Regions from separate parts of the Streptomyces sp. AHU1 genome, predicted to be linked through region 1. Evidence: riboswitches for the same ligand, from Rfam matches in the RefSeq annotation. Region 1 holds a riboswitch; each other region holds the start of a gene.

Region 1 (9,861 bases):
TGGCGGGCTCCGGCGAGGGCGCGCAGCGTGGTCTCCCAGTCGAGGACCGGCGAGTCCAGGACGAGCCCGCAGATCCGCTCGCGCAGCGCGGAGTGGGCGGCGGCGCGCAGGGCCATGGTGGCGCCGGTGGACCAGCCGTACAGGACGACCCGCTCGGCGCCGAACCGCACGGCGTACCGGATGGCCGCGTCGAGGTCGCGCCACTCGGTCTCGCCGAGGTGGTTCAGGCCGTCCGGCGGGCGGGGTGCCCCGAGGTCGCCCCGGTAGGCGAGGTCGAGGACGGGGAAGTGCCGGCCGTTGAGGAACTCCATCAGGTTCATGGGGTGTTCCCGGGTGGTGCCCAGGCCGTGCACGGTGATGACCCAGGTGTCACGGACGGCCGGCACGAACCAGGCGGGCAGGGCGCCGAGTTCGCCGGGTACGTCGACGTCGGCGTGCTCCAGCCCGAGGGCGGCCCCGGGGTCGCCGACGTACAGGTTCGGGGTGAGCCACACCTTGTCGCCGGGCTCCAGGGACCCGTGCGTGACGCGTTCCAGGCTGCGCACGACGGTGTCGGCGGTGTGGGGCACGGAGCTCTGGAGGGGGCCGACGACCGCGTGGGAGCCGTCGCCCGCGAGGCCGTAGGTTCCCGGGCGCCGGGAGGCGAGGGTCCTGGTGAGGGTGATGCCGCCCGCCGTCGTGGCGTGCACGGTGAGCCGGGGCTCGGTGGGCAGGGGCTTGCCGGGCCTCGTCTTCAGCGCGGCGTCGCTGGCGAACCGGCCCGCCGCCACGGAGGCCGCGCCCGCGGCTATGGCTACGGTGACGGCCGCTGCCGTGGCTCTCAGGGTGCGCACCCGACCAGTCTCCCGGGGGACCTGGCCATCGGCCAGCGGAAGGGTCCCCGGGAGTGACGGCGGGCGCTCGCCGGGCTTTCCGCACGGGGCGGGTCCGAAGCCGCGCCACCGCCCGCGGCGGCGGTCCGGCGGGGCCTCACGGCCGCTGGCCGTACCCCCGCAGCCGCTCCCCCGCCTCCTCCAGCTGGTCCGGCGAGAGCAGGGCGGGCGCGAGGCCGGGGACCGAGGCGGACAGGAGCCAGACGCGGCACATCCACTCCAGCTGGGCCGTACGGTCGTACGCCTGGTCCAGCGAGGCTCCGTGGGCGATGGTGCCGTGGTTCCGGAGGAGGCAGGCGGTGCGGCCGGCCAGCGCCCGGAGCGTGTTCTCGGCCAGCTCCGGCGTGCCGTAGGCCGCGTAGGGGGCGACGCGGACCGGGCCGCCCATGGCCGCCGCCATGTAGTGGACGAGCGGGAGTTCGGGGACCAGGAGCGAGACGGCCGTCGCGTGCGGCGCGTGGGTGTGGACGATCGCCCGCGCCTCGGTGGCGCGGTACACCGCGAGGTGCATCGGCAGTTCGCTGGTCGGGCTCAGCGAACCGAGCACCTGCCGGCCGTCGAGGCCGACGCCGGTGATGTCGTCGGGTGCCAGCCGGTCGTAGGGGACGCCCGTGGGCGTGACCAGGACGGTGTCGCCGACGCGGACCGAGACGTTGCCCGACGTGCCGACGACCAGCCCGTCGGCGACCGTGCGGCGGGCCGTCGCGACGAGCTCGTCCCAAGTCCGCCGGAGGGCGTCGCCCGTCTCCCGCTCGCCGGGCTCGCCCGCCGCCCCTGGGTGCTCGCGCCCGTCCCGTACGTCCCGGTGCCGCTCATTCATGACGCGATCCTGCCAGGAACTGCCGTCCAGGGCCCCGAACGGGCGCGTTCCGGGGCGAATACGGCCCATCAAAAGCCCATGGTTGTATGTGATTTACATCACATCACACCGATGAAACGTCCACGTAACCCCGATCGGACATTCACCGCGCTTCACACCCCGTGATCGGTCCATTACGACCCGATCCGCACCCGGACGTCACCCCTGAAGCGCACCTCCCGGCCCCCCGAACGGCGTGACGGGGGCTACAGCCTGGGCGTGACGGGGATCTCGCCGTTCAAACCTGCTCCGACCCGAACGGCCCACCGGGGTCCGGGAGCCCAAGCGGAGCACGGAATTCCGTATCCGTTCGAACCCGCCGGGCCCTCCCTCGACACAAGCGGAATGCCGGTCCACTGTTCGGGACACCATCAGGTCCGACCCAGTTCACCTTCCGTTCACCCAGGTTGCCTACGGTCCACCTGCCACTGACGTCCAACAGAAGCCTGGGTAAATGGAACACATCACGCTCCTCCTCGGAATCGTGATCGTCACCGCTCTCGTGTTCGATTTCACGAACGGTTTCCACGACACCGCCAACGCGATGGCCACCACCATCTCGACCGGCGCACTCAAGCCCAAGGTCGCGGTGGCCATGTCCGCCGCCCTCAACCTTGTCGGCGCCTTCCTCTCCGTCGAGGTCGCCAACACGATCTCCAAGGGCCTCGTCGACGAGACGGGCATCCGGCCAGAGGTGATCTTCGCCGCGCTCGTCGGCGCGATCCTCTGGAACCTGGTGACATGGCTCGTCGGACTCCCGTCCAGCTCCTCGCACGCCCTCATGGGCGGCCTGGTCGGCGCCACCATCGCCTCCGCCGGCACCGGCGCCGTGCACGGTGACGTCCTGGTCGGCAAGGTGCTCCTGCCCGCCGTCGCGGCCCCGATCGTCGCGGGCCTGGCGGCGATGGTCGCGACCCGCCTGTCGTACAAGCTCAGCGGTGACGCCGACACCAAGGCCACCAAGAAGGGCTACCGCGCCGGCCAGATAGCCTCCGCGGGCCTGGTCTCGCTGGCCCACGGCACCAACGACGCGCAGAAGACGATGGGCATCATCACCCTGGCCCTGGTCGCCGGTGGCGCCGTCGCTCCCGACTCCGACCCGCCGGTCTGGGTCATCCTCTCCGCCGGTCTCGCCATCGCGCTCGGCACCTACCTGGGCGGCTGGCGCATCATCCGCACGATGGGCAAGGGCCTGACGGACCTCCAGCCGCGTCAGGGCTTCGCCGCCCAGACCAGCGCGGCCACGGTCATCCTGGCCTCCTCGCACATCGGCTTCTCCCTCTCCACCACGCACTCGGTCTCCGGCTCCGTGATGGGCGCGGGCCTCGGCCGCAAGGGCGGTGTGGTCCGCTGGTCCACCGCGACCCGCATGGCCGTCGCCTGGGTGCTCACGCTGCCCGCCGCCGCCCTGGTCGGCGCGCTCGCCGAATGGGTGACCGGTTTCGGCACCTGGGGCACCGCGCTCGTGGCCGTCTTCCTGGTCGCGTCCAGCTTCGCGATCTGGCGCCGCTCGCGCCGCGAGGTGATCGACCACAACAACGTGAACGACACCGAGGAGCCCCCCGGTGTGGTGACGCAGGCCATCGCCGCCGTCACCCCGCCCCCGGCCGGCACCGTGGCCGAAGGCCTCACGGCCACCATCCCCGCTCCGGCCGAGTCCACGGTGACCCCGTCGGCGCCGTCGGCCGCGGCCTGAGACCCGAAGGAAGAAACAGCATGAGCATCGACTGGTCGGCCCTCGGATCCGTCTTCGGGGTCAGCCTCGGAGTGTCCGTGGCCCTCATCGCCCTCTTCACCCTCGGCGTCGCCGGCCTCTCCAAGAAGGAGACGTCCCAGGGCGGTTCCGCGGTCGCGGCGGCCACCGGCGCGTACGTCTGCTTCGCGGCCTGCGCCGCGGCGGTGGCGTACGGCATCTCTCTGATCATCACCAAGTAGCCCGTCAGGCGCGGCCCGGAACCGGGTCGCGCCGAGCGGACCGCGCGTGGGGCGCGGGACGGATCACCGTCCCGCGCCCCACGCGTATGTGGGCCTGCGCACACTGTCCCTCCGCAGGTCAAGAGCCAGTTGACGGCCGTTCACACCCCGTGGTGGACTGCCGGAGCCAAGTACGGCGGCATGAGAGGAAGCCGGTGCGAATCCGGCGCGGTCCCGCCACTGTCATCGGGGAAGGAACTCCCCGGGAGCCAGGAACTCTCACCGCCGGTCTCGTCGAACCAGGGCGTGGACACCCTGAGTGAGGACATATCGCCATGCGCGGCTGCCCGTTGCCCGTTCCGCTGAGTACGAAGGTTCCGCCGCACCCCACGGCCGGCTGACCCCGTGCGTGCCGATCGCGTCTTCGCGTACGGTGCCGCCGCCGGCCTCCTCGGCGACCTGCTGCTCGGCGATCCCCGCCGGGGGCATCCGGTCGCCGCGTTCGGGCGGGCCGCCGCTGCCGTGGAGCGGACCCTGTGGCGCGACCACCGCGGGTGGGGCGCCCTGCACACCGCCGTCTGCGTGGGCGGAGCCACCGGACTCGCCGCGCTCGCGAGCCGCAGCGTCCGCACCTCGCCCACCGCTTCGATCTCCCTGACCGCCGCCGCCACCTGGGCCGTCGTCGGAGGCACCTCCCTCGGCCGCGAGGCGCGGGCGGTCGGCGGCGCGCTCGCGGCCGGTGACCTCGGCGTGGCCCGGGAGCGGCTGCCGCACCTGTGCGGACGCGACCCGCAGGCGCTGGACGCCGACGGCGTCGCGCGCGCCGTCGTGGAGTCCGTCGCCGAGAACACCTCCGACGCCGTCGTGGGCGCCCTGGTCTGGGGCGCCGTCGCCGGCGTGCCCGGGCTCGTCGCCTTCCGCGCCGTGAACACCCTCGACGCCATGGTCGGACACAAGTCCCCCCGCCACCGGCGCTACGGCTGGGCCTCGGCCCGGCTCGACGACCTCGCGGGCTGGCCGGGCGCCCGGCTGACCGCCGTCCTCGCCGCCGCGGCCGGACCCGACCCGCGCGGCGCCCTGCGCGCCTGGCGCGCGGACGCCCACCGGCACCCGAGCCCCAACGCCGGGCCCGTGGAGGCCTCGTTCGCGGGCGCGCTCGGCGTGCGGCTCGGCGGCACCCTCTCGTACGGCGGACGGGTCGAGCACCGGCCCGTGCTGGGCGGCACGGGCCGCGCCGTCCAGGTCCACGACATCGAACGGGCCGTACGGCTCTCCCGGCGCGTCGGCTGGCTCGCGCTCGGGGTGAGCGCCGTCGCCCGGGTCCTGCTCAGCCGAACCGGACGGGTTTTGTCCACCAGGAAGGGACGCACCGCATGAGCGGCGGGCTGCTGATCGCCGGGACCACCTCCGACGCCGGGAAGAGCGTCGTGACCGCCGGGATCTGCCGGTGGCTGGTACGCCAGGGCGTCAAGGTCGCGCCCTTCAAGGCGCAGAACATGTCCCTGAACTCGTTCGTGACCCGCGAGGGCGCCGAGATCGGGCGGGCACAGGCCATGCAGGCGCAGGCCGCCCGCGTGGAGCCGACCGCGCTGATGAATCCCGTGCTGCTCAAGCCGGGCGGCGACCGCACCAGCCAGGTCGTCCTGATGGGCAGGCCGGTGGGCGAGATGAGCGCGCGCGGGTTCTTCGGAACGGCCGGACCCTCGGATCAGCCGGCGCCGGGCGGCGCGTCTGCCGGGGACAGACTGCGCGGGGGGCGCCAGGAGGCACTCCTCGCGACCGTCCTCGACTGTCTGGCGCAGTTGCGGGGCACGTATGACGCGGTGATCTGTGAAGGAGCCGGCAGCCCGGCCGAGATCAACCTGCGGCGCACCGACATCGTGAACATGGGGGTGGCGCGGAACGCGGGGCTCCCCGTGCTCGTCGTCGGCGACATCGACCGGGGCGGGGTGTTCGCCTCGTTCTTCGGGACGGTCGCGCTGCTGTCCCCCGAGGACCAGGCACTCGTCGCCGGGTTCCTCGTCAACAAGTTCCGCGGTGACGTCAGCCTGCTGGAGCCGGGCCTCGACATGCTGCACGGCCTCACCGGGCGGCGCACGTACGGCGTCCTGCCGTTCCGGCACGGGCTCGGCATCGACGAGGAGGACGGCCTGCGCGTCTCGCTGCGCGGGGCCGTCCGCGAGTCGGCGGTCTCCTCCCCCGTCGGCGAGGACGTCCTGCGGGTCGCGGTCTGCGCGGTCCCGCTGATGTCCAACTTCACCGACGTGGACGCGCTGGCCGCCGAACCCGGCGTCGTCGTGCGGTTCGTGGACCGGGCCGAGGAACTGGCCGACGCCGATCTGGTCGTCGTGCCCGGCACCCGCGGCACGGTCAAGGCGCTCCGGTGGCTGCGCGAGCGCGGCCTCGCGGACGCGATCGCGCACCGGGCCGCCGAGGGACGGCCCGTCCTCGGCGTCTGCGGCGGCTACCAGCTCCTCGGCGAACACATCGAGGACGAGGTCGAGTCCCGCGCCGGTCATGTCGACGGGCTCGGACTCCTGCCCGTGCGCGTGCGGTTCGCCCGGGAGAAGACCCTGGCACGGCCGGTCGGCGAGGCCCTCGGCGAGCACGTCGAGGGGTACGAGATCCATCACGGCGTCGCCGAGGTGACCGGCGGCGAGACGTTCATGTCCGACGCCGCCGGCCGGGGCCTAGACGGCTGCCGGGTCGGCGCCGTGTGGGGCACGCACTGGCACGGATCACTGGAGTCGGACGGTTTCCGGCGGGCCTTCCTGCGCGAGGTGGCCGCCGCCGCGGGCCGCCGCTTCGTGCCGGCCCCCGACACGTCGTTCGCGGCGCTGCGCGAGGAGCAGCTGGACCGGCTCGGCGACCTGATCGAGGAACACGCGGACACGGACGCGCTGTGGCGGCTCATCGAGTCCGGCGCGCCGCAAGGACTGCCCTTCATCCCCCCGGGAGCACCCGCATGAGCACTGTGTTGTTGTTGTCGACCGCCGACACGGACCTGCTGGCGGCCCGCGCCAGCGGCGCCGCCTACCGGATCGGCAACCCGACCCGGGTGGACGTCGCCGGTGAACTCCCCGCGCTCGTCGAGGGCGCGGACCTGGCCGTCGTACGGCTGCTGGGCGGCAAGCGGGCCTGGGAGGACGGGCTGGCCTTCCTGAAGGCGTCCGGGATCCCGACCGTGCTGCTGGGCGGCGAGTCCGTACCGGACGCCGAGCTGATGGCCGAGTCGTCGGTGCCTGCCGGTGTGGTCGCCGAGGCGCTGCGCTATCTCGTCGAGGGCGGTCCGGCCAACCTCGGGGAGCTGGCCCGGTTCCTCTCCGACACCGTGCTGCTGACGGGCGAGGGCTTCGAGGAGCCGCACCGGACCGCGGAGTTCGGCGTGCACGGCGAGCGCCCCTTCACCGAGGGCAGGCCGACGGTCGGCGTGCTGTTCTACCGGGCGCACGAACTGTCCGGGAACACCGCGTTCGTGGACACCCTGTGCGACGCGATCGAGGCACGCGGCGCCAACGCCCTCCCCGTGTACTGCGGTTCGCTGCGCGGAGCCGACCCGGGCCTGTACGAGATCCTCGGCCGGGCCGACGCGCTCGTGGCCACGGTCCTCGCCGCGGGCGGCACCCACGCCTCGGAGGCGTCCGCGGGCGGCGACGAGGAGGCCTGGGACATCGGGGCGCTCGCCGACCTCGACGTCCCGGTGCTCCAGGGCCTGTGCCTGACCTCGTCGAAGAGCGCCTGGGACGCCTCGGACGCCGCTCTGTCCCCCATGGACGCGGCGATGCAGGTGGCCATCCCGGAGTTCGACGGCCGTCTGATCACCGTGCCGTTCTCGTTCAAGGAGCAGGGCCCCGACGACGTCCCGGTGTACGTCGCCGACCCCGAGCGGGCCGCCCGGGTCGCCGGGATCGCCCTGCGGCACGCCCGGCTGAAGCACAAGCCCAACGCGGAGAAGAAGCTCGGGATCGTCTTCACCGCCTACCCGACCAAGCACTCGCGGGTCGGCAACGCCGTCGGTCTCGACACCCCCGCCTCCGCCGTGCGGGTCCTCGACGCGCTCCGCGACGCGGGCTACGCCCTCACCGAATACCCCGACGACGGCGACGAGTTGATCCACCGGCTGATCGCCGCCGGCGGCCACGACGTCGAGTGGCTGACCGAGGAGCAGCTCGCCGCCGCCCCGGCGCGCGTGCCGCTCGCCGACTACCGGGCCTGGTTCGACACCCTCGACCCCGCGCTGCGCGAGGGCATGCTGGAGGCCTGGGGCGAGCCGCCGGGCTCCCTCTACGTGGACGGCGACGACATCGTGCTCGCCTGCCTGGAGTTCGGGAACGTCGTCGTGATGATCCAGCCGCCGCGCGGCTTCGGCGAGAACCCGATCGCGATCTACCACGACCCCGACATGCCGCCGTCGCACCACTACATGGCCGCCTACCGCTGGCTGGAGGCCGCGACATCGGAGGGGGGTTTCGGCGCGGACGCGGTCGTCCACATGGGCAAGCACGGCACGATGGAGTGGCTGCCGGGCAAGGGGCTCGGGCTCAGCGGCGGCTGCGCGCCCGACGCCGTCCTCGGTGAACTCCCCCTGGTCTACCCGTTCATCGTCAACGACCCCGGTGAGGGCACGCAGGCCAAGCGCCGCGGGCACGCCACCGTCGTCGACCACCTCGTCCCGCCGATGGCCCGCGCCGACACCTACGGCGACCTCGCGAAGCTGGAGCAGCTCCTCGACGAGTACGCCCTGGTCTCCGACCTGGACCCGGCCAAGGCCCCGGCCGTGCGCGCGCAGATCTGGACGCTGGTCAAGGCGGCCGAGCTCCACCACGACCTGCACGTCGACGAGCAGCCGGACGACGGCGACTTCGACGAGTTCGTGATGCACATCGACGGCTACCTGTGCGAGATCAAGGACGTGCAGATCCGCGACGGTCTGCACGTCCTGGGGGGCGGCCCGGAGGCCGAGCCGCGGGTGAACCTCGTGCTCGCCGTGCTGCGCGCCTCGCAGGTGTGGGGCGGCACGGCGAACGCCCTGCCCGGTCTGCGCGCCGCGCTCGCGGAGCACTTCGGCCTGGTGGAGAAGGAGTTGCTGGCCGAGCCGGGCGCTCCGGTGAAGGCGCCCGTCGAGCTGACGGACCTCGTGGAGGGCCCGGCCCGGACGGCGGCCGACGCGATCGACCTGCTGGAGCAGCTGTGCCGCCGGGCGGCGCTCGGCATGGAGGAGCGCGGCTGGGACCCGGCCGCGGTCCCGGCGCTGGTGCGCGACCTCCTCGGTGCCGAACTCCCCGACGCCGTCGCGGTGCTGGAGTTCGCGTGCCGCGAGGTCGTGCCGCGGCTCGCCCGGACGACGGACGAGATCGCGCACATCCTCAAGGCCCTGGACGGCGGTTACGTCCCGGCGGGCCCCTCGGGCTCACCCACCCGCGGGCTCGTCAACGTCCTGCCGACCGGCCGCAACTTCTACTCCGTCGACCCCAAGGCCATCCCGTCCCGGCTGAGCTGGGAGGTCGGCCAGTCCCTCGCGGACTCGCTCGTGCAGCGCTACCTCCAGGACACCGGTGACTACCCGACGTCCGTCGGGCTGACGGTGTGGGGCACGTCCGCCATGCGCACCCAGGGCGACGACATCGCGGAGATCCTCGCGCTGCTCGGCTGCCGCCCGGTGTGGGACGACGCCTCGCGCCGGGTCACCGGCTTCGAGATCGTGTCCCTGGAGGAGCTGGGCCGCCCGCGCATCGACGTCACGGTCCGCATCTCGGGCTTCTTCCGGGACGCGTTCCCGCACGTGGTCGGGCTGATCGACGACGCCGTACGGGCGGTCGCCGAGCTGGACGAGCCCGCGGACCGCAACTTCGTCCGCGCGCACGCCGACGAGGACACCGCCGAGCACGGTGACCGGCGGCGCGCCACCTCCCGCATCTTCGGCTCCAAGCCGGGCGCGTACGGCGCCGGGCTGCTGCCGCTGATCGACGCGCGCAACTGGCGCAGCGACGCGGATCTGGCCGAGGTGTACGCCGTCTGGGGCGGATACGCGTACGGGCGTGGGCTGGACGGGCGGGCGGCGCGCGGCGACATGGAGACGGCGTTCCGGCGGATCGCGGTGGCGGCCAAGAACGTCGACACCCGCGAGCACGACCTCGTCGACGCGGACGACTACTTCCAGTACCACGGCGGCATGGTCGCGATGGTCCGCCACCTCACCGGGGCCTCCCCCGAGGC
Region 2 (9,861 bases), 5.6 Mb from region 1:
TTCCAGCTATTCGAGGTACTTCACCCTCGACAGCTCCACGGACCCCGTGTCGTGGCCGGCATACGGCAGGTCACCTTCACGCACTCCGGCCGCCCGCGCCGGGGACCCGCGCGAACACGGGCTCCCGCCCGCTTGCGCCATTCCGCACGGGGTAGTCGATCACCCCTGGGCAGAACCTCACGCGCGGGGTCACCCCCGCGGCCGGAGCACCCCGTGACGCCCTGACCGACATCGGAAGGAGGGCACCGCTCGTGGTGAAAAGCCGTGCCGTCGCCCGGACCGGGCATCCGAGGCACGAGCGCCGCGGTGAAGCGCGGCTGCCCGCCGCGGCAGCCACGCTCATCGCCATCGCCCTGTACGTGGCACTTCCCCAGCAGCTCCTCGTCGCCCCCCGCTACGTGCTGCCGGCCCTGGAGCTCCTGCTGCTGGTGCCGCTCATCGCCATCAACCCCAGGAGGCTCACCCGGCAGACCAAGGTCTTCCGGTTCCTGTCGCTGACCCTCGTCCTGCTCATCGCCACCGGCAACCTCACCGCTCTCGGCGTCCTCATCCACCAGATGGTCCACGCCGAGGTGAAGGACGGGCGCTCCTTGCTGCTCGCGGCGCTGCAGGTGTGGCTGACGAACATCATCGCCTTCGGACTCGCGTACTGGGAACTCGATCGGGGCGGCCCCGTCGTGCGCACCCAGGCCCCCCGCGGCGACCTGCCCCTGGCCGACTTCCGGTTCTCGCAGGACGAGAACGACGACGCGGTGGAGGAGGTCGCCGACGGCGCCAGCAAAACCTCCGACTGGGTGCCGACCCTCGTGGACTACCTCTACATCTCGGTGACCAACTCGACGGCCTTCAGCCCGACGGACACGATGCCCCTCTCCGCTCGCGCGAAGCTCCTGATGAGCATCCAGAGCGTGGCCGCGCTCCTCACGTCCCTGCTGGTCATCGCCCGGGCGGTCAGCATCCTCCACTGAACGCCCGGGTGCGGGACCGGCCGGCCCGAGCAGGGTGCGCGGGCCTCAGGAATCCGTCGCGCGCCGAGGCGGGGTGAAGGTGTACAGGTCGAGGATGTCCGGCGGCGGTGCCACTCCCGGGCCTCCGGCGCGCACCCACGTCACGATGTCCTCGGTCGCGTCCGGGTCGTTGACGAGTCCGAGCCAGACCGGCCGTGCTCCCGCGGCCCGGCCCGCGGCGGACGGCTGCACGACGACGACGTTGGCCTGGTCGCACACGTCGAGGCACTCGGAGATACGCACCGGTACGTCCGCGCGCAGTCGCGCGGTCTGTACGGCGTGGTCCACTCCGGTCACCTTGGGACTGCCGCAGCAGCAGTCCCGGCAGACGACGACCCGGCACGGCACGGCGCCGCCCGCCCGCACGGGTTCTCCCGGTGTCTCTTCCAACGGCGTCTCGGGCACGGCGTGCCACTCCCCTCCCGGGGAGATCCGCCCCGGTGTCGTTCGAGGAGGCGACCGCGTGAGTCTCCTGGCTCCCGGGTCTTGGCCTGCTCCGCCTTCCCACCCCGGTCGGGGCGGTGGCCTGCCGGAGCTCACTCACCGGTCACAGTGGCGGGACCGCGCCGGATTCACACCGGCTTCCTCGTACCGCCGTCGCCTTATGTCGCCGGTCATCATCTCATCCGGCGACCTCGGCCCCGTGCCGCGTACGCCCCCGGGCGTCCACGCGCGTGACCTTCGCCACGGCAAGGTCAATACTGGGGGTGACAGCCCTCTCACCGACTCGCGTCCCATCACCTCACCCCATACACCTGACAGTCCGTCACTGAAACCGGGAGGTACCCATGAAGATGCTCATCAACGTGGCGGAGACGGTGGTGGCGGACGCGCTGCGGGGCATGGCGGCGGCCCATCCGGAACTGACGGTGGACGTCGACAACCGTGTGATCGTGCGCAGGGACGCCCCGGTCGCGGGAAGGGTGGGTCTCGTCTCCGGCGGCGGGTCCGGGCACGAGCCGCTGCACGGCGGATTCGTGGGCCCGGGGATGCTGTCGGCCGCGTGCCCGGGCGAGGTGTTCACGTCCCCGGTCCCGGACCAGATGCTGCGGGCGGCGGCCGCCGTGGACAGCGGCGCGGGCGTGCTGTTCATCGTGAAGAACTACACCGGAGACGTCCTCAACTTCGACATGGCGGCGGAGCTGGCCGAGGACGAGGGCATCCGCGTCGCCAAGGTCCTCGTCGACGACGACGTGGCCGTCACCGACAGCCTGTACACCGCCGGGCGGCGCGGCACGGGCGCGACGCTGTTCGTGGAGAAGATCGCGGGCGCCGCCGCCGAGGAGGGCGCGCCCCTGGAGGCGGTCGAGGCACTGGCCCGGAAGGTCAACGAGAACTCCCGCAGTTTCGGTGTGGCGCTCAGCGCCTGCACGACTCCGGCCAAGGGCAGCCCGACGTTCGACCTGCCGGCCGGGGAGCTCGAGCTCGGGGTCGGCATCCACGGCGAGCCGGGCCGGGAGCGGCGCGCGATGATGACGTCGCACGAGATCGCCGACTTCGCGGTGCACGCCGTCCTGGACGACCTCGCACCGCGCAATCCGGTGCTGCTCCTCGTCAACGGCATGGGCGCCACTCCCCTGCTGGAGCTGTACGGCTTCAACGCGGAGGTGCAGCGGGTGCTGGCCGAACGCGGCATCCCCGTGGCACGCACCCTGGTCGGCAACTACGTCACCTCCCTCGACATGGCGGGCGCCTCGGTGACCCTGTGCCAGGTGGACGAGGAACTGCTGCGGCTGTGGGACGCGCCGGTGAAGACGCCGGGGCTCCGCTGGGGCGTGTGAACCCGGTCGGTGTCGGTGGCCGGGTGCCGCCCGGCACCCGGCCACCGACCGACACCAGGCCGACTTCCGTACCACGCAAGGAGATTCCGTGCTGAACGCCGATTTCTTCCGCCGCTGGATGACCGTGACCGCCGCGTCGGTGGACCGTGAGGCGGAGCGGCTCACCGAGCTGGACTCGCCCATCGGTGACGCCGACCACGGCAGCAATCTGCAGCGCGGATTCACCGCCGTGACCGCCGCCCTGGAGAAGGACGCTCCGGACACTCCCGGTGCCGTACTCGCGCTCGCCGGAAGGCAGTTGATCTCGACGGTCGGCGGCGCGTCCGGGCCGCTGTACGGCACCCTGCTGCGCCGGACCGGCAAGGCGCTCGGGGACGCCCCCGAGGTCACCGGGGAACAGCTCACGGACGCGCTGCGCACGGGCGTCGACGCGGTCATGGCACTGGGCGGAGCCGCGCCCGGCGACAAGACCATGATCGACGCCCTGGTGCCCGCGGTCGACGCGCTCGCCGAGTCGTTCGCCGCGGCGAAGTCCGCGGCCGAGGAGGGTGCCGTGGCGACGACACCGCTGCAGGCCCGCAAGGGCCGGGCGAGTTATCTGGGCGAGCGCAGCATCGGGCACCAGGACCCGGGCGCCACGTCCTCGGCACTGCTGATCGCGGCACTCGTGGAGGCGGCCGGTGAGTGACACCGGGGAACGGTTCGTGGGCATCGTGCTGGTCTCGCACAGCGCCGCCGTCGCCGCGTCCGTCGCCGAACTGGCCACGGGCCTGGCCGGTGGCGGCACGCTCGCTCCCGTCGCGCCGGCGGGCGGCACCCTGGACGGAGGACTCGGTACCAGCGCGGACGTGATCGCCGCCGCCGCGGCCTCCGTGGACCGCGGCGCCGGGGTCGCCGTACTCACCGACCTGGGCAGTGCCGTGCTCACCGTCAAGGCTCTGCTCGCCGAGGGCGACGAACTCCCGGACGGCACACGGCTGGTGGACGCCCCCTTTGTCGAGGGAGCGGTGGCCGCGGTCGTCACGGCCTCGGCGGGCGCCGACCTCGCCGCGGTGGAGGCGGCGGCAGCGGAGGCGTACACCTACCGGAAGGTCTGAGGACCGGCGGGCGCGGGACCCGGGGCCGCGGGAGCGCTCCGCCCGAGCGCCGGGACGTACGGGATCCGGCAAGCGCGGGGGCCGGGGTCAGGCGATTCCGTCCGCCGCGACGATCAGGGCCGAGCGGATGGTGCCCGCCAGCTCCGCCCGGGCCGTCGCGGGATCGGGCTCCGCTTCGTCGGTGTGCCACGCGTAGTGCTCGACCGCCGCGCGCAGCGCCGCGTTGAGCATGGCTGCCTGGATCTCCGAGCGCAGGTCGACGGCGCCCAGCCCGGCGCGGTCGGCGAGCGCGCGGGCGAACGCCGGCTCGGCCTCGTCATGGGCCTGGAGCCAGACGGCACGCAGTCCCGGCTCGGTACGGGTGAGCCTCAGCAGCGTGCGGACCCTCGGCGGCTCCGGCATCGCCATCGTCCCCTCGCCGTTCGTGGACACCTGCTCCAGGGCGTCCTCCAGGGGAGCGCCCACGGGCCAGGCCCGCAGCGCCGCGGCGATCGCGTCGATGCCCGCCGCGAACAGCGGGCTCACACAGCTCTCCTTGCCCGGGAAATAGCGCCACAGGGTCCGCGTGGACAGGCCGACGGCCCGGGCGATCTGGTCCCCGGTGGTGGCGGTCACGCCCTGGGTCACGAAGAGTTCCACAGCGGCGCGGGCGATCTCCAGCCGGATCTCGGCCCTGCGTTCGTCGGTGAGCGGCGGCCGTCCGGTACGGCCCCGAGCCGGACCGGGGCGTTCGCCGATCGCGCCGTCCGGCACTGATGACTCCTCGGTTCCCGGTTCCGTCCGCGGATGCTGCCCAGGGCTGCGGTGATCCTAGCCATCTCCGCACCGCTCCGAGGACTTTCCGTCCCCTGGCGGCGACGAGCCGCACCGCGGTGGAGCGGTCCGGCGGGGTGGACGGGCCGGTGAGCCCACGGTCCGCCGGCCTCAGCCGTCCCCCAGGAGCTTCCGGGTCAGCCGCTCCCCCTCCGCCGCCGCGGCGCCGTGGTCCTGGACGGGCGACACCCGGGCGTTCTTGAACACGAGGTAGGTCACCCCGGAAGGCGCGCCGCCGCCGCGGGGATCCGGGCGGACACCGAGCCCCGCGGCCGTGGCGTACGAGGCCTCGCCGATGATGTCCTGCGGGCCGACGTCACCGACGACGGCGTACTGGACGCGGTCGCGGTAGATCACGGCCGCCACCGAGCCGGGCCCGATGCCGTGGTCCCGGTAGTTCCAGATGCCGCTCGGCGCCGGTACGACGATGTAGGGCAGGGTCTCGGCGCTCAGGTACCGGCCGTCGGGCTGCTGGAAGGCCGTGGTCTCGGAGAAGAGCGGATCGGTGCGGCTGTTGCACAGGGGTCCCGCCCTGCCGTCGCAGTCGATGTCCATGTCGGCCGTCCAGAAGACCGCGTCCCGGGTGCCGCAGACCGGGATGTCGGCACGTTTTCCGTCGTCACTGCGGTAACGCCCGCGCGAGACGGCGGTACAGCCATCGAGCTTCGCCAGCAGGTCGGCGGCCCGGACGGAGCCTTCCCGCACGGGTTCGGCGGGGCTTCCGGGGCGGCCCGTGGTGGAGGTCGTGGACAGCACCACCGGGGCCGAGGCGAGCAGGGCGGCCGACGCGGCCGCGGCCAGCGCCAGCGACTGGACACGCACGATGGGAGACCCTCTCCTGGGGGACATGGACGCTCATCTGCCCAAATCTGGTGGGGGTCCGACAGCGCGTCCACCGGGAGGGGGCCGGACGGTGCACGGCCGTTTCCGCGGGCGCCGCACGGCCGAGGGCCCGAGCCGGAACCGGCTCCGGCCGCCCGACCGCGCACGGCGGCGCGGTACCGGCGACGACAGCTGTTCGCGCCGCGAACAGCAACTCCCCCGGGGGCACGGTGAGTTCACATCGCGTCGGGGACCGGCACACGCACCCCGCGACGGCCCGGTCGATGACGTCCGCCCTCTTGATGTGACCGCGCCATCCGTGTCTTATAGGTACAGACCAATCAGGCGCAGGCCGATCCCCGCCGAGGGAGGACAGACCCGTGCGACCCGTTCCCCCCGCCGTCCCTCACGCGCTGGTGTGCGGAGCGCTGCTCGCGCTCTCCTCCTGCGGATGGGGCGCCCCGGCGTCCGGCCAGGGCGCACGGCTGCCCGCCGCGACGACGGGCGTGACCGCGGCGGCGGGCAGCTCGACCAGCGTGCACGTCATGTGGAACCTCGCCTCCGAAGACCCGAGGATCACCCGCTACGAGGTGTATCGCGGCACCACCAAGGTCAAGGAGGTGCCCGGTTCGGAGCACATGGTGGACATCACCCGGCTCGAACCGTCCACCTCGTACGTCTTCCGGGTCCGGGCCCGGAACGCCGACGGGGTACCGGGGCCGCTCAGCGAACCGGTGCGGGCCACCACCCCCGCCGCGGTCACGGCCGACCGCACCGCACCCACCCGCCCCGGCGGCCCGCGCGGGAAGGCCGTCGGCGGCCGGGCGGTCCAGCTCTCCTGGACGAGGTCGTCCGACGCGCGAGGCGTGGCGTCGTACGACATCTACCAGGGCGCATCGAAGATCCACAGCGTGGGCGGCGCACAGACGGCCGCCGTCGTCACCGGACTGCGGCCGGGCACGGCCTACGTCTTCACCGTGCGGGCCCGCGACGCCGCGGACAACGTCTCGCCGCCGAGCGGCACCGTCCGGATCACCACCGCGCCGGGGCCGGACGACGGCCGGGACACGGCGCCCGCCGGCTTCCGGGCGACGACCCACCGGCGCGACGGGGCGTACTACATCGACCTGGCGTGGACCGCGCCCGAGGTCGACGGGGTGATCACGGAGTACCGGATCCAGCTCGACGGGCGTGCCGTGACCTCGCTCGTCTGGGGCGGCAGTCCGCCCAGCGGCACCTGCACCCACAGCTTCTACATCGGCCGGGAGGCGGACGTGACGTACCGGGTGCGGATCCGGGCGAAACTGCCCGACGGCACGTGGGGCGCGCTCTCCGCGGAGCGCACGGTGACGACGGGCCGCGGCTGAGGCGTCCTCTCGCGCCTGGTGCCGGACGCGGTGGCGGTGGCCCCTCGGAGGGATCGGACCGTCGGCCGTGCCGGCAGTCCGCCGGACGGCGGAATCCGTCACCTGCCCGGTCCCCGTCCGCATGCGGGCCAGGCCCGGGACGCATTGGCTCGCACTGAGGCAGCACGGGCCTTCCGATCCTCGGCGGCGCATGGGATGTACCGCCAACCGTGCCGCTGGAGGGCGGTTCCTATGCGTACCACTCAGAAACTTCTTCGCTCGGGCCTGACCGTGGCCGCCACCGCTGCGCTTCCCCTCACCCTGTCCGCCCCGGCGGCCGTCGCATGGGGTTCCGGGATCTCCGTGAGCACCAGTGGCACCTCGGTCTCGGTCACCACCAGCGCCTGCCCGAGCAACGGAAGCAGCTTCGGCAACGCCTCGCTGCTCTCCAGCGGGCAGACGAACTTCGCCCAGGGGCGCCAGATGCCGCTCACCGGGACGAGCAGCAGCCAGTCGGCGGCCTGGACGGGCGTGAGCCCCGGAACCTTCACGGTCATCGTCGTCTGCCAGGACGGCACGACGGCGGGCACCCAGTCGATCATCGTCGCGGCGAGCGCGGCCAGCACCGCCCCCGCGACCCCCACGATCTCGACGAGGGTGTCGCCGTCGCCGTCGCGCGGTGTCATGGGCGGGCTCGGCGGAGCCGTGAAGGACTACGGCACGGCCACGGTCGTGGGTGGCGGGGCCCTGGTCGTGACCGGCACGGTGGCGGCGGTGTGGTTCCTGCGCCGCCGGTCCAAGCCCCACCGGCTCTGATCCGGACATGTCCGCCCCGCGACACCACGAGACCCCAGGTCACAGACATGACCTGGGGTCTCGGCCGACCCCGGAGACGATCCGTGCGGGCCGGAGTGAGCGGTGGCGGGGCCGGTCAGAACGCCCGGCTGTTGCAGCCCATGTTCGAACCGAGGTTGCTCTTCTGCGCCCCCGGGGCCCCTTCGCCGTTCAGCAGGTTGCCGGCCAGGCCGGTGACGGCACCGAGGTCGCCGATCACCTGGACGTTCATGTCGTGCGAGCGGCACTCGACACCCTGTGTGACGTCGAAATTGTCATGGCCCTCATCGCCGTACGCGAAGGCGGTGTTGGCGCCGATGGTGCCGACACTGCCGATGAGAGCGGCGCCCACGAGGACTGCCTTCTGGAACGTGCGCATTGGTTCTCCGTTGGTCGAGCGGATCGGATCCGCGACATCGAATCGGGACTACGGGTGATTACGGGCAGGCCTTCAGCCGAGTCGGGGAAGCCCCAGCTGGCCGACGGGGGGCGCCGCGACCTGTCCGAGGCCGACCGGAGGCAGCTGCGGTGAACCGAGCTGTCCGACCTCCGGGTTGAGTCGCGGGTTCACCTGCGGGTTGAGCTGCGGGTTCACCTGCGGGGCGACATGCATCGGAGCGTTCGGGCCGAAGGGCTGGGGCACGGCCACCTGCGGAGCGACCTGCGGCATGACCTGGGGCATGACCTGGGGCTGCTGGGGAGCGGCCTGCTGCGGCATCGCCTGGGTCTGCTGCACAGGAGCGGCCTGCTGCGGCATGACCTGGGCCTGCTGCTGGGGAGCGGCCTGCTGCACAGGAGCAGCCTGCTGCTGGGGAGCGGCCTGCTGCGGCATGACCTGGGTCTGCCGTGAAGGAGCGGCCTGCTGCTGGTACGGCGAGGTGGAGGCCTGTGCCGATCCCTGGGACGAGGCCGAGGCGGAGGCGTAACTGGTCTGCTGGGACCCCGCCGGGGCGGACTGCGCATCCGACTCGGAGGCAGGCGCCGGAGCCGCGGCCTGGGCAATCGGCTGATCGGGGACTGACGCCGGAGTGGCGTTGTCGCGTCCGGCGGGAGCGTCGGCTTGGCTGGCGCCGATGCCGACGGCGGACAGGCTGCTGGCCGCTGCCATGATGAGCGCGGCCTTGTGAAGCTTGCGCATTAAAGCCCTTCGATACTGAAAATGGGAACCCGTCGAGTTCCGTGCTGTCGTGCGTGCGGCCGGTGCGATACGCGCGTCGCACCGTCAGCAGCGGTCATCTTGAGCGGTACGGGACTTCGCATCGGAGTCAGTGGCGAATTCCGCTGGTCCAAGGGCGCCGCTTCCCCTCGTGAACGACGGTTCTCTCGCCGCGGTCACGGCACTCCACGCCCCGTCACCCATTTGCCGCTCCAGCGGCTTGACGCCTCTCGCTCCGGCAGCCGGTTCGCGCCGCGGGGGTTCGGTCCGGTCACGGCCCCATCGCGGACGGAGCCCTCGGACCGAGGGCTCCCCGCCCAACGGTTCCGTCAACTCGCCCTGGGGAAAGGCCGATGCGCGGTGCGCGCCCACCGCCGGGATCTCGCTTCGTCGTTCGAGGCATCACACGTTTCACTGGAAAACGGACGACACATCCAGCACCGCGCGCGGACGGCTTTCCCTTGATCAAGCTTGTGTCTTCTATGAAGGAGACGCCACTGTGCGAATTTCTGATATTCAGCGCTGCGAGGTCCGGCCCGGACGGCTCATCGAGTGGACGTTCAGCAAGGCGACCGTCGCGGCCGCCGCGGCGCTGCAGCCGGATCCACGGCCGCCGGCCCACATCCAGGAGTCGCACATCAGAACGGCGCGGTCGGTCCGCGAGGACGGTCTGTTCGTGCCGACCTGGCTCGGCACGGCGTTCGACCTGCCGGGCCAGGTCGACCTCGACGCGCTGGAACAGGCTTTCCACGGCTGGACGTTGCGCCATGAAACGCTGCGCAGCGGCTTCAGGTGGGCCGGCGACGACATGCACCGGTTCACGCTCCACGAGGACGACGTCTCGCTGCACCGCGAGGTGATCGGCGACTTCGCCGACGCGGTGGTGCTGACCCGGTACATGCAGGACCGGTTCGACGTCGCGGCGGACGCGCTCGGCTGGCCGAACCTCATCTACACGGCGGTCGTCCGGGACGACTCCACCAGTGTGTACATGGCCTTCGACCA
Region 3 (9,861 bases), 5.6 Mb from region 1:
CGAAGGTGAAGATCACGGCCGATCGGTAGCCGCGTTCGAGTTCGCCGTGCAGGACGGCGCCGGCGGAGCCCTCCTTGAGGACACCGGGGGCCGCCACGATCTCCATCAGCCAGGCGTACGCGTCCCGGCGCGCCTCGGAGCCGTACACCTTGACGGCGGAGGCGTCCTGCGGGGTGAGCGTGCCCTCCTGGACGGCGTTCACCATGCGCCAGTTGAGGAGTTTCATGGCGTCCAGCCTGGTGTGCGTGCGGGCGAGGAGGCGGCGCACCCAGGGGAGGTCGACGACGCGGCGGCCATCGGCGAGCTTGGTCTCCGTCGCCCAGCGCTGGACGTCGTGCAGGGCGCGGATGGCCATGGTGCCGTGCGCGGCGAGGGTGACGCGCTCGTGGTTGAGCTGGTTGGTGATCAGCCGCCAGCCCTTGTTCTCCTCGCCGACCCGGCGCGTGGCGGGGACCTTGATGTTCTCGTAGTAGCTGGCGGTGGTGTCGTGCGAGGCGAGCGTGTTGATGACGGTGCACGAATAGCCGGGGTCGGAGGTCGGCACGAGGAGCATGGTGATGCCCTTGTGCGGCGGGGCGTCCGGATCGGTGCGGACCGCGAGCCACACCCAGTCGGCCGTGTCACCGTTGGTCGTCCAGATCTTCTGGCCGTCGACCGTGTAGTGGCCGGTCTCCTCGTCGCCCTCCCGTACGGCCCTGGTCCGGAGCGCGGCGAGGTCGGTCCCGGCGCCCGGCTCGCTGTAGCCGATCGCGAAGTCGATCTCGCCGGAGAGGATCTTCGGCAGGAAGTACGCCTTCTGCTCCTCCGTACCGAACCGCATGATCGTCGGCCCCACGGTGTTGAGCGCCATCAGCGGCAGCGGCACCCCGGCCTGAGCCGCCTCGTCGAAGAAGATGAACTGCTCCATCGGGGTCAGGCCCCGCCCGCCGTATTCCTCTGGCCAGCCGACCCCGAGCCAGCCGTCCGCGCCGAGCCGCCTGATCGTCTCGCGGTAGAAGCGCTTCTGCGCCGCCGGGTCGCCGTGGCGCGCGTAGGCGTTGTCCGGCACCAACTCGGCGAAGTAGAGACGAAGTTCGGTCCGCAACCGCTGCTGCTCCGGCGTGTATTCGAGATGCACGGCGCCTCCTGCCTCCCGGGCCCGACCTGACGGCGCACACCGTAGAACGTGTTCCAGAAATTGGGAATGCCGATGACACGGGCGCCGCCTGGACGCGCGTCGGGGCCAAGGGGTGCGGGCGGGCCGCCGGCCGCGAGGGGCGTGCGCGCACACGCGAGGGGCGGTGTCCGGTCACCCGGGCACCGCCCCTCGTGCGGGCCGGGTTCCCCCGGCCGTCGCGGAATGCCGTCGCTCGTACGCCCCCGTGGCCGTCAGTGGCAGGGGAAGCCGAGCAGGTGTCGGGCGTCGTGGACCCATTCGTGGACGTTCTCGCCGGAGACCAGGGAGGTGGCGCCCTGTTCGGCACCGACGAAGTAGAGCAGGACCAGCATCAGGACACCGAAGAACGCCGCCCAGGGGACGATCGCGCCGATCGGCAGCTTGGCGGGAACGGCGGTGGGCGTGACGGTCGGCTGGACGACGGACTGCGCCATGGGGCAGAACCTCCTGGGGAACTCGCGTCCCATCTCGGTGGTGCACGGGACGACGGCCACGGGTCTGACTCACCCGCGTCCGTCACCCCTGGCCGGAGTGGCGTGCGCCGGGCTCACAGTGGCGCGACCGTGCCGGAATTCCACCGGGCTTCCGTCGAACCGTCGTCAATATCCACGCGACCGTACCGCGAAGCCTCACCCCGGCCAAGGGCGCACGCCCCCGGCGTACTGTGAGAATGACGGTATGACCACCCGGATGTTCTTGGTTTCAGCGGCGATCGGCGAGGCACTGCGCGAGGCCCGCTTCGACGACGGGAGTCCGCTGGACGCCTCGGGCCTGCGAGCCGCCCGGACGGCGGCCGAAGCGGGTGCCGTTCCGGCCGGCGGGCGGCTGTGGGTCTCCCCCACCGTGAGGTGCCGGCAGACCGCCGAGGCACTCGGGCTTCAAGACGGCCTCGAGACGGCGGAGTTGGCCCCTCTGGACGTGGGCCGCTGGCGCGGGGCGACGCTCGCCGAGGTGGGCGCGAAGGAGCCGGAGGCAGTGGCGCGGTGGCTCGCCGATCCGGTGTCGGCGCCGCACGACGGCGAGTCGGTGCGGGAGTTCTGCGACCGGGTGGCGGAACACCTCGACACGGCGGCCGAGTTCAGCGGACGGACCGTCGCCGTGGTGGAGCCCGAGGTCGTACGGGCCCTGGTGGTACGGGCGCTGGGGGCACCGGAGTCGGCGTTCTGGCGGGTGGACGTGCCGCCGCTCACCGTCACGGAGCTGAGCGGGCGCGCGGGGCGCTGGAACGTCCGCGCCGGACGCCCGCTCGTCTGACCGGCCCGCTCCGGGCGGCGCGCGACCTCATCGCAGCGTGGCGATGAAGTCCGAGCACGACCGGGCGCAGTCACGGCAGTTCTGCGCGGCGGCCTCCGCCCCGGGACATTCGTCGAACGCCTCGGCGCACTCCAGGCAGACGTCACGACACCACTCCAGCCGGGCGCGGAGCTCCCGGTCGCTCAGCCCCGGATGACGGGACAGCACCTGGCAGGTCGCCTCGCACACCTCCGCGCAGAGAATGCCCGAACGCCGCGCGGTCTCCTGCTTCTTCGGCCCGCCGGGATCCATGAGGCTCGCGCGCAGCGTGGAGGTCCTGGCGCATTCGGCACAGGCCCGGGCGCACTCGAAGCGGTCCTCCAGGTACCGGAACAGCTCCTGCTGTGAAGGCGTCGTCGTCACGAACAGGCGGGTAGCCGGAGGGAGTCGGTTCAAACGGCGCGAGGCCGGGCCTCAGGCGCCGGCCGCCTCCCGGGAGATCTGCTCGAACTGCGCCCCCATGGCCTCGGAGAGCGCCTGCGCCGCCGACAACGGGCGGACCATCACCATGAGTTCGTCGATGCGTCCGTCCTCGTCGAAGTGCAGGAAGTCGCAGCCGTTGATCTCCTTGTCGCCCACCTTGGCCGTGAAGACCAGCGCGTGGTCACGGCCGTCGGCCCCGGCGATCTCACGGACGTAGCGGAAGTCGCTGAAGACGCGCCAGACGCCGCGCAGGATGGCCGCGGTGATCGGCTTGCCCGGGTAGGGCTTGAAGGCGACGGGGCTGGTGAACACGACGTCGTCGGCCAGCAGCTCCTCGACCGCGTCGAGGTCTCCGGCCTCCACGGCCTTGCGGAAGGAGTTCATCGCACCCATCTCCTCTACTCAATTAATTGATTAAGTGCAGATAAGATTAGTCCTGTGGGCAGGGGCCGTCTAGCCTTGCGGGATGGCATTGCGCAACGCGGTACTGGCCGCGCTCCTGGAGGGCGAGGCGTCGGGCTACGACCTGGCCAAGGGGTTCGACGCCTCGGTGGCCAACTTCTGGATGGCGACCCCGCAACAGCTGTACCGGGAACTCGACCGGATGGAGTCCGAGGGGCTCATCGAGGCCCGGGTGGTGCAGCAGGAACGCCGGCCCAACAAGCGGCTCTTCTCGCTGACCGCGGCGGGGCTCGAAGCACTGGCCTCCTTCACCTCGGGACCCGCGAAACCCACCGCGATCCGCGACGAGCTGATGGTCAAGGTGTACGCGCTCGACATGGGGGACGCCGACGCCGTCCGGGTGGCGATCACCGAGCGGCTGGAGGGGGCGCGCGCCAAGCTGGCGCACTACGAGCGGATCGGCGCCCGCCTGCTCGACGGGCGCGCCGAGGACGAGTACCTCGCCTCGGCCGAGCGCGTCGGCCCGTATCTCACCCTCCTGGGGGGACGCGCCTTCGAGCGGGCCATCATCGACTGGGCGGAACGGGCGCTGCTGGTCCTGGAACAACGGGCGTCCGCCACCCGCTGAAGGCCGCGTGTCCGCATTAGCCTGGTCGCGGGCGGTACCGGTTTCGGCCCGTTCCGGCGCGGTCCGGTTCGATCCGGCCGGGTTCGGCCCGGTGCGTTTCGGGTCCGGTCGGCCCGGCGCGTTTCGGGTCCGGTCGGCCCGGCGCGCTTCGGGTCGGAGCGGCCGGCACGAAGGAGGGCGGTCATGGTGCGTGCGCTCGGTGTCGCTGTCGTGGGGTTCGGCTGGATGGGACGGGTGCACACACAGGCGTACGCCCGCGTCCTCCACCACTTCCCGCGGCTCTCCCTGCGTCCCGAACCGGTCGCCGTCGCCGACGAGGTGCCCGGCCGGGCCGAGGAGGCCGCCGCGCGGTACGGTTTCGCGACCGCCGTACGCGACTGGCGGGAGATCGCCGCCGATCCCCGGGTCGAGGCCGTGAGCATCACCGCGCCGAACTTCCTGCACCGTGAGATCGGTGTGGCCATGGCCGGGGCCGGCAAGCACATCTGGATCGAGAAGCCGGTGGGACTGACCGCCGACGACGCCCGGGCGGTGTCGAGTGCGGTGGCCGAGGCCGGGGTACGGGGCACGGTCGGCTTCAACTACCGGGGCGCCCCCGCCGTCGTGGCGGCCCGCGAGCTGATCGTCTCCGGTGGGATCGGTGACGTCACCCACGTGCGCATCCGCCTCTTCAGCGACTACGCGGCCCATCCCGAAGGTGCGCTGACCTGGCGCTACGAACGGGAGCGGGGCGGCAGCGGCGTCCTCGGGGACCTGGCCTCGCACGGTGTCGACCTGGCCCGTTTCCTGCTGGGCGAGATCGAGGCGCTGGCGGCGGACACCGCGGTCTTCGTGCCGCTGCGGGCCCGTCCGGCCGGCGCGACCGCGGGTCACGCGCGCGCGTCGGGCGGCGAGCCGGCGCCCGTGGAGAACGAGGACTACGTCAACTGTCTGCTGCGCTTCGTCTCCGGCGCGCGCGGCGTCCTGGAGGCGTGCCGGGTCTCGGTGGGCGAGCAGAACAACTACGGGTTCGAGATCCACGGCACCGAGGGCGCGGTGTTCTGGGACTTCCGCCGGATGGGCGAACTCGGCGTCAGCCGGGGGACGTCGTACCAGGACCAGCCGGTCAGCACCGTGTACGTCGGTCCGGGGGCCGGGGACTACGGGGCCTTCCAGCCCGGCGCGGCGAACGGCATGGGCTACGACGACCTCAAGGTCGTCGAGGCGCACGCCTTCCTGCGGTCCATCGCCGACGACAGGCCGTACGGGGCCACCCTGGCCGACGCGGTCCGCAGCGCGACGGCACTCGACGCGATGGCGCGCTCGGCGGCGTCGGGGGCATGGGTGACGCTGGAGGCCTAGCAGACCGCGAGCGTTGCGTCACCTGCGTGGGGCCGTGTCACCGGCATCTCGTAGGCTTCCGGCCATGAGTGAGGGTGATTCCGGCAGACGGGTCATAGAGGGGCGCTTCGAGCTGGAGAAGCGGCTCGGCGGCGGTGGCATGGGCACGGTGTGGCGTGCACGCGATCTGGTCCTCGACCGGGCCGTGGCGCTCAAGGAGGTACGGCCGCCCGATCCGGGTCTCGCCGAGTACGACCCGCAGGGAGCGGCGATGCTCCGGGCCCGGGTACTGCGCGAGGCACGGGCGCTCGCCCGCGTCGATCACCCCAATGTGGTGACCATCCACCACGTGGTGGACGGCGGGGAGCACACCTACCCGTGGCTCGTCATGGAACTGGTGACCGGAGGATCGCTGCAGGACCGGCTCGAGAAGGGGCCGATGGCACCCGTCGACGCCGCCCGGCTGGGGCGCGAGATCCTGGCCGCGCTACGGGCCGCTCACGACGTCGGCATCCAGCACCGGGACGTGAAACCCGCCAACGTGCTGCTGAGGCCCGACGGACGTCCCGTCCTCACCGACTTCGGCATCGCGACCATCAGGGACTCGACCGCCCTGACCGCGACCGGGTCCGTCATCGGCACGCCCGACTACATGGCACCCGAGCGCATCTCCGGCGGCGAGGGCGACCCGGGCTCCGACCTGTGGTCGCTGGCGATGATGCTGTACGTCGCCGTCGAGGGACATCACCCGCTGCGCCGGGGAACCACCCTCGCGACGCTGGCGGCGATGCTGAGCGAGCAGCTTCCGCCACCCGCCCGGGCCGGAGTGCTGACCGGGTTCCTGAACGCCGTGCTCGTCAAGGACCCGGCCGACCGGGCGGACGTGAAGACCGCGGACCGGCTGCTCGCCGAGGCGATCGAGGGCGGCGACACGGGGCGAGGCGCTCCCGGCGGGGCGGACGGAACCACGTCGTACCGGCTGGCCCCTCCGCCGGGTCCGGCGTCCACGCCCTCCGCACCGGCCGGGTCCGGACCGGCTTCCGGCTTCGGGCCACCTGCCGGTTTCGGACCGCCCTCCGGCTTCGGGCCGACCTCGGGCTTCGGGTCGGCCTCGGGCTTCGGCCCGCCGACTCCGTACCCGGCGGGCCCCACACGGCCGACGTCGGCACGGCCGCCGGGCGGCCGGGCGAAGAGGCGAGCGGCGATCGCCTCGTCCGTCGTCGGGACCGTGCTGGTGGGAGTCCTGGTGTGGACCCAGCTGCCGGACGGGGGCGACAAGGACAGCGGTAAGCCCACCGGTTCCTCCGACGCGACCTCGACCAGGACGACGGACCCCGCTTCCACACCGTCCCGCTCGGCCCCGGCGGCCCAGGCCGACGCGAAGACGGATCTGCTCACCCCCGACGGCATCCGGACGGCGGTGAAGGAGATCAAGGCCGCGACCGGCACGGACCGCGCATGCGACTTCACCGTCTATCCGGAGTACGTCTCCGCGGAAATCATGGTCAAGGGCAGCGACGCCAAGTACGACAGCTACACCTACCGCCCGGGCCGGGGCGTCGAGAAGGGCATCATCAGCGGCGCCATCATCGGCGGCGACCGCCCCTTCAGTCTCGACAGCTTCGACTGGGACGTCCTTCCCCCTCTGCTGAAGCGGGCGAAGAAGGACCTGAACGTAGAGCGGCCGACCATGCGCTACGTCCTGGTCCGCCCCGCCGACGACACGTTCGACACCCCGCTGGGACTGGCCGTCTATCTCGCCGACGACCACGTCACCGGCTATCTGGACGCCGACTTGAAGGGCAAGGTGACCCGGGTGATGCCGGCCGAGGACTGAGCGGTCGTACCGGCGGTCGGTGAAGAGGGGGCCCGGAGCCGGACTCCGCCGAAGGGGCGGAAGGTGCGGGGCGTATCGTCGACAGCGGCGAAGCCGCAGAAGCTCTTCGCCTGTCCACCGGGGCGTCGGCACCCCGGCCGGAACGAGGGACGGGGGCACCATGCCAGGTCTGCCGAAGGCGTCCGGACCCGATGGCACGGTGCGGACGCCGCCGCCCGAGCCGGTCCCGTTCGCACCCGGCTCCCTTCTGTGGGACATCGCGGGTGACGTACGGATGCTGCTCGCCCTGCCCACCGCCCTGGTGCTCCAGGTCGCGCACCCGGCCGTCGGTGCCGGTGTCGACGACCACTCGGTCTTCCGCACCGACCCCTGGGGCCGCGCGCGGCGCTCGCTGCACTCCCTGCAACTGTGGATCTACGGCGGCGAGCAGGCCCTGGAGGAGGGGCGCCGGCTGCGGCGCCTGCACAGGACGATCTCGGGCACGGACCACAACGGCCGCGCCTACCACGCCCTGACTCCGGCCTACTACGCCTGGGTCCACGCCACCGCCTACCCGGTCTTCCTGCGGGCGGCGGACTGCTTCTCCCGTCCCCTGGACGAGGACGAGCAGCACCGCCTCTACGAGGAACTCCTCCGGCTCGGTGACATCCTCGGCATCCACCGCCGTGACATGCCGCCCACACCGGAGGCGTTCTGGCGGTACTTCGACGCGATGGTCCGCGACGAGCTGGAGGCGACGGCCGTCGTCCGGGAACTCCTCGACCCGCACCGCCCCGTCGCGCCGCCGGACGGATCGCCCGCCCTGCTCCGCCGCCTCTGGCCCCTGCTGCGCCCGCCGCTGGCGCGGTTGAACGTCTTCGTCACGACCGGACTGCTGCCACCCGCGGCACGGGAGCGGCTCGGCCTGACGTGGAGCGACCGGGACGAACGCCGGCTGCGCCGCTTCGGGGCGCTCGTACGCAGGACCGTCCCCCTGCTCCCGGAGCGGCTGCGCTACCTCCCCCTCGCCTACTCCGCGCGCCGCCAGGGGCTCAAGGCGGTTCCTGTTCAAGGGCGTTGTCCGTCGGCCTGATTCCGTTCATATGCGTGAGGCGCCTGTTGCTGGGGATGTACGTGAAGAGACGCACAGGCCCCGGTCGCACAGTGAGGTGCTGGAAGATGGATCGCACGTTCCGCCCCCGTTCACGGAGAATCACCCCGCTCGTCGCCCTGACCGCCGCGGCCTTATTGCTCTCCGCGGGCTGTTCCAGCGGTTCGGGCGGCAAGAAGGCCGAGGAGAGCGCGGGCGGTGGCACCGCGGGGAAGGCGAACACACCGCGGATGACGGTGGCGCTGGTCACCCACCAGCCACCCGGTGACACGTTCTGGGACATCGTCCGCAAGGGCGCCGAGGCCGCGGCCGCCAAGGACAACATCCGGCTCGTCTACTCCAACAGCCCGAACGCGGGCGACCAGGCCAACCTGGTGCAGAACGCGGTCGACCAGAAGGTCGACGGCATCGCCGTCACCCTGGCCAAGCCCGGCGCCATGAAGGCCGTGGTGGGCAGGTCGACTTCGGCCGGCATCCCCGTCGTGGGTCTCAACTCGGGCCTGAGCGACTGGAAGAAGCTGGGCCTGATGGAGTTCTTCGGCCAGGACGAGACCGTCGCGGGCGAGGCACTCGGGAAGAGACTGAACGCGGAGGGTGCCAAGAAGGCCGTCTGCGTGATCCAGGAACAGGGCAACGTCGGCCTGACCCAACGGTGCGACGGCGTGAAGAAGACGTTCGGCGGCACCACGGAGAACCTGTACGTCAACGGCACCGACATGCCGTCCGTGAAGTCCACGATCACCGCGAAGCTCAAGCGGGACTCCGCGATCGACTACGTCGTCGCGCTGGGCGCCCCGTACGCCCTGACCGCGGTGCAGTCGGTGAGCGACGCCGGCAGCAAGGCGAAGATCGCCACCTTCGACCTCAACAAGGACCTCACCGGCGCCATCGACAAGGGCACCATCCAGTTCGCCGTCGACCAGCAGCCCTACCTCCAGGGCTACTTGGCGATCGACTCGCTGTGGCTCTACAAGAACAACGGCAACTACAGCGGCGGCGGCGAGCAGCCGGTGCTCACCGGTCCCGCGTTCGTGGACAAGGGCAACGTCGGCACCGTCGCCGGGTTCGCCGCGAAGGGCACCCGTTGATGAGCGCGGCCGGGCCGACGGCGAGCGTGCCGCCGGCTCCCGGCCCCCGCGCGGCCGACGGGCGGACCACGCGGCGTTCGCCGGCGCTGCGGCTGCTCGCCCGGCCCGAGGTGGGGGTGTTCCTCGGCGCCGCCGCCGTGTTCGTCTTCTTCCTGATCGCGGCGCCGTCGGTGCGCTCCGGCGGTTCGATGGCGACCGTGCTCTACCAGTCATCGACGATCGGCCTCATGGCCCTGCCCGTGGCCCTGCTGATGATCGGCGGCGAGTTCGACCTGTCCGCCGGTGTCGCGGTGATCACCTCGGCGCTGACGGCGAGCATGCTGAGCTATCAGCTCACCGTGAACGTCTGGGCGGGTGTCGTGATCGCGCTCGTCCTCTCGCTCGCGATCGGGGCGTTCAACGGCTGGATGACGGTCCGCACCGGACTGCCCAGCTTTCTGGTGACCCTGGGGACCTTCCTGATCCTGCAGGGCGTGAACCTCGCCGTCACCAAACTGGTCACCGACAACGTCGCCACCGACGACATCAGCGACATGGACGGCTTCGGCCAGGCGAAGAAGGTCTTCGCCTCGTCGTTCGACGTCGGCGGCGTCCAGGTGAAGATCACGGTCGTGTGGTGGCTCG

The links. Region 1 has a riboswitch for cobalamin ahead of ACICHK_RS10755 (cobalamin biosynthesis protein). Riboswitches for the same ligand answer to the same signal wherever they lie in the genome.
Region 2: it holds a riboswitch for cobalamin, as region 1 does, so the genes downstream of both, ACICHK_RS35180 ((2Fe-2S) ferredoxin domain-containing protein) here and ACICHK_RS10755 (cobalamin biosynthesis protein) in region 1, are expected to answer to the same signal.
Region 3: it holds a riboswitch for cobalamin, as region 1 does, so the genes downstream of both, ACICHK_RS35265 (CbtB-domain containing protein) here and ACICHK_RS10755 (cobalamin biosynthesis protein) in region 1, are expected to answer to the same signal.

What each region holds. Positions count from the first base shown of each region.
Region 1 is NZ_CP174283.1:2,346,925-2,356,785, forward strand. It holds gene ACICHK_RS10735 (S9 family peptidase) at 1-833, opposite strand, end outside; gene ACICHK_RS10740 (class II aldolase/adducin family protein) at 970-1,692, opposite strand; gene ACICHK_RS10745 (anion permease) at 2,186-3,427, shown strand; gene ACICHK_RS10750 (hypothetical protein) at 3,448-3,666, shown strand; cobalamin riboswitch at 3,802-3,945, shown strand; gene ACICHK_RS10755 (cobalamin biosynthesis protein) at 4,051-5,022, shown strand; gene ACICHK_RS10760 (cobyric acid synthase) at 5,019-6,614, shown strand; gene cobN (cobaltochelatase subunit CobN) at 6,611-9,861, shown strand, end outside.
Region 2 is NZ_CP174283.1:7,949,366-7,959,226, reverse strand. It holds gene ACICHK_RS35185 (hypothetical protein) at 252-968, shown strand; gene ACICHK_RS35180 ((2Fe-2S) ferredoxin domain-containing protein) at 1,014-1,412, opposite strand; cobalamin riboswitch at 1,473-1,597, opposite strand; gene dhaK (dihydroxyacetone kinase subunit DhaK) at 1,796-2,788, shown strand; gene dhaL (dihydroxyacetone kinase subunit DhaL) at 2,877-3,476, shown strand; gene ACICHK_RS35165 (PTS fructose transporter subunit IIA) at 3,469-3,885, shown strand; gene ACICHK_RS35160 (TetR/AcrR family transcriptional regulator) at 3,973-4,638, opposite strand; gene ACICHK_RS35155 (glycoside hydrolase family 75 protein) at 4,810-5,520, opposite strand; gene ACICHK_RS35150 (fibronectin type III domain-containing protein) at 5,901-6,887, shown strand; gene ACICHK_RS35145 (hypothetical protein) at 7,119-7,682, shown strand; gene ACICHK_RS35140 (hypothetical protein) at 7,798-8,079, opposite strand; gene ACICHK_RS35135 (hypothetical protein) at 8,152-8,838, opposite strand; gene ACICHK_RS35130 (condensation domain-containing protein) at 9,356-9,861, shown strand, end outside.
Region 3 is NZ_CP174283.1:7,967,369-7,977,229, reverse strand. It holds gene ACICHK_RS35270 (acyl-CoA dehydrogenase family protein) at 1-1,117, opposite strand, end outside; gene ACICHK_RS35265 (CbtB-domain containing protein) at 1,369-1,590, opposite strand; cobalamin riboswitch at 1,628-1,789, opposite strand; gene ACICHK_RS35260 (histidine phosphatase family protein) at 1,835-2,410, shown strand; gene ACICHK_RS35255 (ferredoxin) at 2,438-2,812, opposite strand; gene ACICHK_RS35250 (nuclear transport factor 2 family protein) at 2,864-3,256, opposite strand; gene ACICHK_RS35245 (PadR family transcriptional regulator) at 3,339-3,902, shown strand; gene ACICHK_RS35240 (Gfo/Idh/MocA family protein) at 4,086-5,243, shown strand; gene ACICHK_RS35235 (protein kinase domain-containing protein) at 5,308-7,059, shown strand; gene ACICHK_RS35230 (oxygenase MpaB family protein) at 7,220-8,131, shown strand; gene ACICHK_RS35225 (sugar ABC transporter substrate-binding protein) at 8,218-9,237, shown strand; gene ACICHK_RS35220 (ABC transporter permease) at 9,237-9,861, shown strand, end outside.